Regions from separate parts of the Streptomyces sp. AB3(2024) genome, predicted to be linked through region 1. Evidence: riboswitches for the same ligand, from Rfam matches in the RefSeq annotation. Region 1 holds a riboswitch; the other holds the start of a gene.
The links. A riboswitch is a leader RNA that binds a small molecule or an ion and turns the genes downstream of it on or off. The one in region 1 is predicted to bind S-adenosylmethionine.
Positions count from the first base shown of each region.

Region 2: linked by a shared signal. The riboswitch ahead of ACEPPI_RS17715 (aminotransferase class V-fold PLP-dependent enzyme) and the one ahead of thrC (threonine synthase) in region 1 are both predicted to bind S-adenosylmethionine.

Region 1 covers NZ_JBGWAB010000007.1:108,112-111,310, reverse strand. Annotated here, with positions in the region: gene thrC (threonine synthase) at 1-1,134, opposite strand, end outside; SAM riboswitch class I at 1,152-1,310, opposite strand; gene ACEPPI_RS05195 (glucosyl-3-phosphoglycerate synthase) at 1,506-2,456, shown strand; gene ACEPPI_RS05190 (trehalose-6-phosphate synthase) at 2,519-3,199, shown strand, end outside.
Region 2 covers NZ_JBGWAB010000039.1:34,874-38,072, forward strand. Annotated here, with positions in the region: gene ACEPPI_RS17715 (aminotransferase class V-fold PLP-dependent enzyme) at 1-1,372, opposite strand, end outside; SAM riboswitch class IV at 1,605-1,721, opposite strand; gene trpD (anthranilate phosphoribosyltransferase) at 1,904-2,968, opposite strand; gene ACEPPI_RS17725 (cytochrome bc complex cytochrome b subunit) at 3,134-3,199, opposite strand, start outside.

The DNA of each region.
Region 1 (3,199 bases):
CTTCTTCGTCACGCCGACGGTCACGCCGCCCGCGGTCTCGGCGAAGATGCCCTCGGTCTGCGCCAGGATCTTGATCGCCTCGACGACCTGGGTGTCGTTGACGTCCTCGACGTAGCCACCGGTGCGGCGGGCGATGTCCAGGACGTACGGGCCGTCCGCCGGGTTGCCGATGGCCAGCGACTTGGCGATGGTGTCCGGCTTCTGCGGGCGGACCACGTCGTGGCCGGCCTTGAAGGCGGTGGAGACCGGGGAGCAGCCCTCGGCCTGGGCGCCGAAGATCTTGTACGGCTTGTCCTCGACGAGGCCGAGCTTGATGAGCTCCTGCAGGCCCTTGTCGATCTTCGTCAGCTGGGAGCCGGACGCGATCGGGATGACGATCTGGTCGGGCAGCTGCCAGCCGAGCTGCTCGCAGATCTCGTACGCCAGGGTCTTGGAGCCCTCGCCGTAGTACGGACGGAGGTTGACGTTGACGAAGCCCCAGCCCTCGCCCAGCGGGTCGCCGATGAGCTCGGAGCAGAAGCGGTTGACGTCGTCGTAGTTGCCCTCGATGCCGACGAGGTCGCCACCGTAGACACCGGCCATGACGACCTTGCCCTGCTCCAGGTCGTGCGGGATGAACACGCAGGAGCGGAAGCCGGCACGGGCGGCCGCGGCGCCGACGGCGCCGGCCAGGTTGCCGGTCGAGGAGCAGGACAGGGTGGTGAAGCCGAAGGCGCGGGCCGCCTCGACGGCGATGGCCACGACGCGGTCCTTGAAGGAGTGCGTCGGGTTGCCGGAGTCGTCCTTGACGTACAGCTTGCCGGTGACGCCCAGCTCCTTGGCCAGGTTCCGGGCGTCCACGAGCTTGGTGAAGCCGGGGTTCAGGCTGGGCTTGGAGGCCACGTCCGCGGGGACGGGCAGCAGCGGGGCGTAGCGCCAGATGTTGTTCGGGCCGGCCTCGATCGCGGCGCGCAGCGCCTCGGGGTCGCCGAGCGGCAGCTCGTAGGCGACTTCCAGGGGACCGAAGCACTCGACGCACGCGAAGATCGGGCCGAGTTCGAAGCGGGTGCCGCACTCGCGACAGGAAAGACCGGTGGCGGGTCCGAGATCGACGGAACCGGGGGCGGTGGAGGTGGTGACGGTCTGTGCAGCCATGACGGCGAGGCCCTTTCTCCTCATCTTCCCCATGGCGCACTTCGCCATGAGACGGAATTGGCACCTTCCCTAGCCGGGGACCTCGCGGCGTGCGTGTCGAAAACGCATCGCGAGAACCGACTGGTGGGTTGCCGGGGCTTCAACGGGCCGTGTCCCTCTGCCCCTCTGGATGAGCGGTATGGCACCGGCACACGCGCTCTGTGGCGCGCCGGTGCGTTTGTGCGCGGGGACCCCGGCATGCCGTGGTCCGTCGCGTTGTTCAAGACTGTAACCGAAGGACAGGGCGGTTGAGACAGCCGTCCGAACGGCGAGATGGATCACATATCAGCTGATATCGCCGAGGGCCACCGAGGAACCAGGGAGTGCTGAGGGTGCTGGATGAGGTGGAGCGCTGGCTGGCAGACCGCTCCTGGTCCGCCGCCGACCGACCGCTCGACCGGCTGCTCGACCGGAAACGGGCGGCCGGGACGACGGTCAGCGTGGTGCTGCCCGCGCTCGACGAGGAGGCCACGGTCGGGGAGATCGTGGAGGTGATCCGGCGCGATCTGATCGACGGCCTGCCGATCCCCCTGGTCGACGAGCTGGTGGTGGTCGACTCCGGCTCCACCGACCGTACGGCGGAGGTCGCGGCCGGGGCCGGCGCCCGGGTCGTGCACCGGGACGCGATCCTGCCGCGGATCCCCGCGCTGCCCGGCAAGGGCGAGGTGCTGTGGCGTTCGCTGCTCGCCACCACCGGTGACGTGGTCTGCTTCGTCGACGCCGACCTGCGGGACTTCTCGTCGTCCTTCGTCTCCGGGATCGTCGGGCCGCTGCTGACCGATCCGCAGGTGCAGTTCGTCAAGGCCATGTACGACCGCCCGCTCGCGGACGCCCCCGGCCAGGGCGGCCGGGTGACCGAGCTGGTCGCCCGCCCCCTGCTCAACCTGCACTGGCCGCAGCTGGCCGGCTTCGTGCAGCCGCTCGGCGGCGAGTACGCCGTGCGGCGCTCCCTGCTGGAGCGCCTCCCCTTCCCCGTCGGCTACGGCGTCGAGCTGGGCCTGCTGGTGGACGCGCTGCACACGGTCGGGCTGGACGCGCTGGCCCAGGTCGACGTCGGGGTCCGGCTGCACCGGCACCAGGACGGGCGGGCGCTGGGCCGGATGGCCGCCGCGATCTACCGCACCGCGCAGGTCCGGCTCTCGCGCGCGCACCTCGTACGGCCGGAGCTGACCCAGTTCGAGCGGGGGCCGGACGGGTTCGTTCCGCGCACCTACGCGGTGGACACCGAGGAGCGGCCGCCGATGGCGGAGATCAAGGAGTACATGGGCCGCCGCGTGGCTTGACGGCCGCCGGAGCGGCGCCGCACACGAGTTTGAGCCGGGGCGGGCCGGGCTAGGTTCGCCCCATGGCTTCTCAGGTACTCGTCGCCGCGAACCGCGGCCCGCTCTCCTACGCCCTCTCCGACGACGGCACGCTCAGCGCCCGGCGCGGCGGGGGCGGGCTCGTCTCCGGCCTGTCCGCGGCCCTCGCGAAGCAGCCGGAGGCCCTCTGGATCTGCGCGGCCCTCTCCGACGCCGACCGGGAGGCGGTGCGCCGGGGCGCCTCCGAGCCGGGGGTGCGGATGCTGGACATCGACCCGGCCGTGTACGACGGCGCGTACAACGGCATCGCCAACTCGGTGCTCTGGTTCACCCACCACCACCTCTACGACGTCCCGCGCGAGCCGGTCTTCGACGCGGCGTTCCGGCGGCACTGGGACGCGTACGTCTCCTACAACCGGACCTTCGCCGAGGCCCTGGCCGAGGAGGCCGCCGAGGGCGCCCGCGTCCTGGTGCAGGACTACCACCTGGCGCTGGTCCCGGGGCAGCTGCGCGAGCTGCGCCCCGACCTGCGGATCGCGCACTTCACGCACACGCCGTGGGCGTCGCAGGAGTTCATGGAGATGCTGCCCGAAGACATCCGGCGGCAGCTGGTGTGGGGCATGCTCGGCGCGGACCAGCTGGGCTTCCACGCCTGGCGCTGGTCGGCGAACTTCATCACGGGGACCGCCCTGGACGACGCGACCGGCATCGCGGAGCCGTCACTG
Region 2 (3,199 bases), on a different contig from region 1:
CCGGGACGCAGCGGCCCTCTTCCGTGCGGTACTGCCACTTGGCGCCGTCCGCGACCAGTTCCCCGACGGCCCGGACGAACCGCTCGACGTGCTCGTCGGGGGTGCCCGCACCGAAGGAGACCCGGATCGCGTTGAGCGAGCGCTCCCCCGGCGCGGCCTCCGGGGCCCCGCACTCGCCGGGCTCCTGCGGCTCGCTGCCGAGCAGGGTGCGGACCAGCGGGTGGGCGCAGAAGAGGCCGTCGCGCACGCCGATCCCGTACTCCGCCGACAGCGCGGCGGCGAAGTGCGAGCTGTTCCAGCCGTCCACCACGAAGGAGATGACGCCGACGCGCGGGGCGTCGTCCCCGAAGAGGGAGAGCACGCGCACGGCGGGGATGTCCGCCAGGCCCTCGCGGACCCTGGCGATGAGGTGGTTCTCGCGGGCGACCAGGTTCTCGAACCCGGCCTCCTTCAGGGCGCGGCAGGCCGAGGCGATGGAGTAGACGCCGATGACGTTCGGGGAGCCGGCCTCGTGGCGGGCGGCGGTGGTGTGCCACTCGACGTCGACGCCGCCGTCCTCGCGGCGGGCCACCTTGCGGGAGGCGCCGCCGCCCGCGAGGTACGGCTCGGCCTCCTGGAGCCAGTCGGCGCGGCCGGCGAGGACGCCCGAGCCGAAGGGGGCGTAGAGCTTGTGGCCGGAGAAGGCGACCCAGTCCACGTCCAGCTCCCGGACGGACACGGGGTGGTGCGGTGCCAGCTGGGCGGCGTCCAGGACGATCCGCGCGCCGTGGGCGTGCGCGGCGGCGGCCAGCTCCTTGACCGGCCACAGCTCACCGGTGACGTTGGAGGCACCGGTGACGCAGACCAGGGCGGGGCCGTAGGGCTCGCGGTCGGCCAGTGCCCGCTCCAGGGTGGCGACGGCCTGGGCCGGGGTGCGCGGGGCGTTGAGGTAGGTGACCTGGGCGTTCGTCCACGGCAGCAGCGAGGCGTGGTGCTCGGTCTCGAAGACGAAGACCTGGCAGTCGGCCGGCAGGACGGCGGCCAGCAGGTTCAGCGAGTCGGTGGTCGACCGGGTGAAGACCACCTGGTCGTCGGGGCGGCAGTCCAGGAACTCCGCGACGGTGACGCGGCTCTGCTCGAACAGGTCGGTGGAGAGCTGCGAGAGGTACCCGGCCCCGCGGTGGACGCTGCCGTAGTACGGGGCGTACGCGGCCACGTCGTCCCAGACCCGCTGGAGCGCGGGAGCGCTGGCCGCGTAGTCGAGGGCGGCGTAGGTGACCTCGCCACCGGTGACGAGCGGGACGGTGACGTCGCGGCCGAGCACCGGCAGCGGCTGGGCACAGGCGGGGTCGACGGCGACGTCGGTGGCGGCGGAGTTCAGGAATGCGGACATGGCGGTGTCTCCCGGCAGGCAGGGCTGAATGGCTTCGGTGTGCCCGTACGCGGGTACGGCGGGACGCGACGGCGTCGGCCGGACACAGGGGTACGGGAAGGACCTCGGAAGGACGTGGGGGTACGCCTGAGCGACCCTGATCCGAGGGGTGAAGAAGGGGCGGAGTCGCCCTATCGCATTCGCTTGCTCACAGAAAAAGCTCCTCGAAGACCCAGGACCCCTGGTATCGAGGGATCCGCGCTTGCCGTAGACCTCGCTGCCTACGACCTGGTCATCACCCGGGGCACCCCGCCACGGAAGGAGGGTTGCCGGACAGCAAGCCGGGGCCTAAACGCTGTCACTCGTGACCTGGTCAGCATCCTGCCACAAGATCCTCCACGCGCAAGACCCCGGTCCACGATGTGGACCGGGATCTCCTCTTGAACGCCGTGCTCGCACCGCTCGGCCGCGGGCGGCCTCCCGGGCTTCGCCCGGCTGCGCCGGCCTCCGGCCGTCGGGCGTCGGCCGTCGGGAGGCGCCGTGCGGCGGCGGCTACGCGTTGCTGGCGGCTGCCCAGCGTTCCAGGGCCGCCCGGGCCGCGCCCGAGTCGATCGACTCGGCCGCGCGGACGACGCCCGCCGCCAGCTGCTCCTCCAGGGACCCGCTGCCCGGGTCCAGCGCCACCAGGGCCGCCGCCGAGTTCAGCAGGACGGCCTCGCGCACGGGGCCCCTCTCGCCGGCCAGCAGCCGGTGGGCGACGTCCGCGTTGTAGGAGGCGTCCTCACCACGCAGGGCGGAGACGTCCACGATCGGGATCCCGATGTCACGCGGGTCGAACGTCTGCTCGGTGACCGCGCCGTCGCGGACCCACCACACCCGGGAGGTGGCCGTCGTGGTGAGTTCGTCCATGCCGTCGTCGCCCCGGAAGACCAGTGCCGAGGAGCCGCGCTCCGCGAGCACCCCGGCCACGATGGGGGCGACCCGGGCGTCCGCCACGCCGGTGGCCTGTGCGCGGACCTTCGCCGGGTTGGTGAGCGGGCCGAGGAAGTTGAAGGTGGTCCGGATGCCCAGCTCCTTGCGGGCCGCCGCCACGTGCCGCAGCGCGGGGTGGAACTTCACGGCGAAGCAGAAGGTGATGCCGGCCTCCTCGGCGACCTCCACCACCCGGGCCGGGGTGAGGTTGAGGTTGACGCCGAGCTTCTCCAGCACGTCCGAGGAGCCGCTCGCGGAGGACGCGGCCCGGTTTCCGTGCTTGACCACCTTCGCGCCGGTGCCGGCCACCACGAGCGCGGACATCGTGGAAATGTTGACGGTCTTGGCGCCGTCCCCGCCCGTGCCGACGATGTCCACCGTCCGGCCCGGCACCTCGATCAGATTGGCGTGATCGTACATGGCACGCACCATGCCGTTGATCTCCGCGACGGTCTCCCCCTTGGCCCGCAGGGCCACCATGAAACCGGCGATCTGCGCGTCCGTGGCCTCGCCCCGCATGATCCGGTCCATCGCCCAGGCGGTGTCGTCCGCACCGAGGTCCTGGCCGGTCAGGAGGGCGTCGAGGAGGCCCGGCCAGCCACGGGCCGCCACGCTGTCGCCGCCTGCCGGGGTCACAACGTTCATGGTCCGCTCCTGCTGCTCGGAAAAGTTCCACGTCGAATGGGGAAGGATCTCAGCCTATCCAGCCCCGGAGACGGCGAAGAGCCCCGTCCAGACACTGGACGGGGCTCTCACCGTGGCGACACCAGGATTGGCCGAAACCGATCCCTCAAGCTGTCATACCGGAGATCAGTGGTGGCCGTGGCCGCTCTGGATCTCCTTGTACTCCTCCGCCGTGGGCTTCGGAATCTGGGT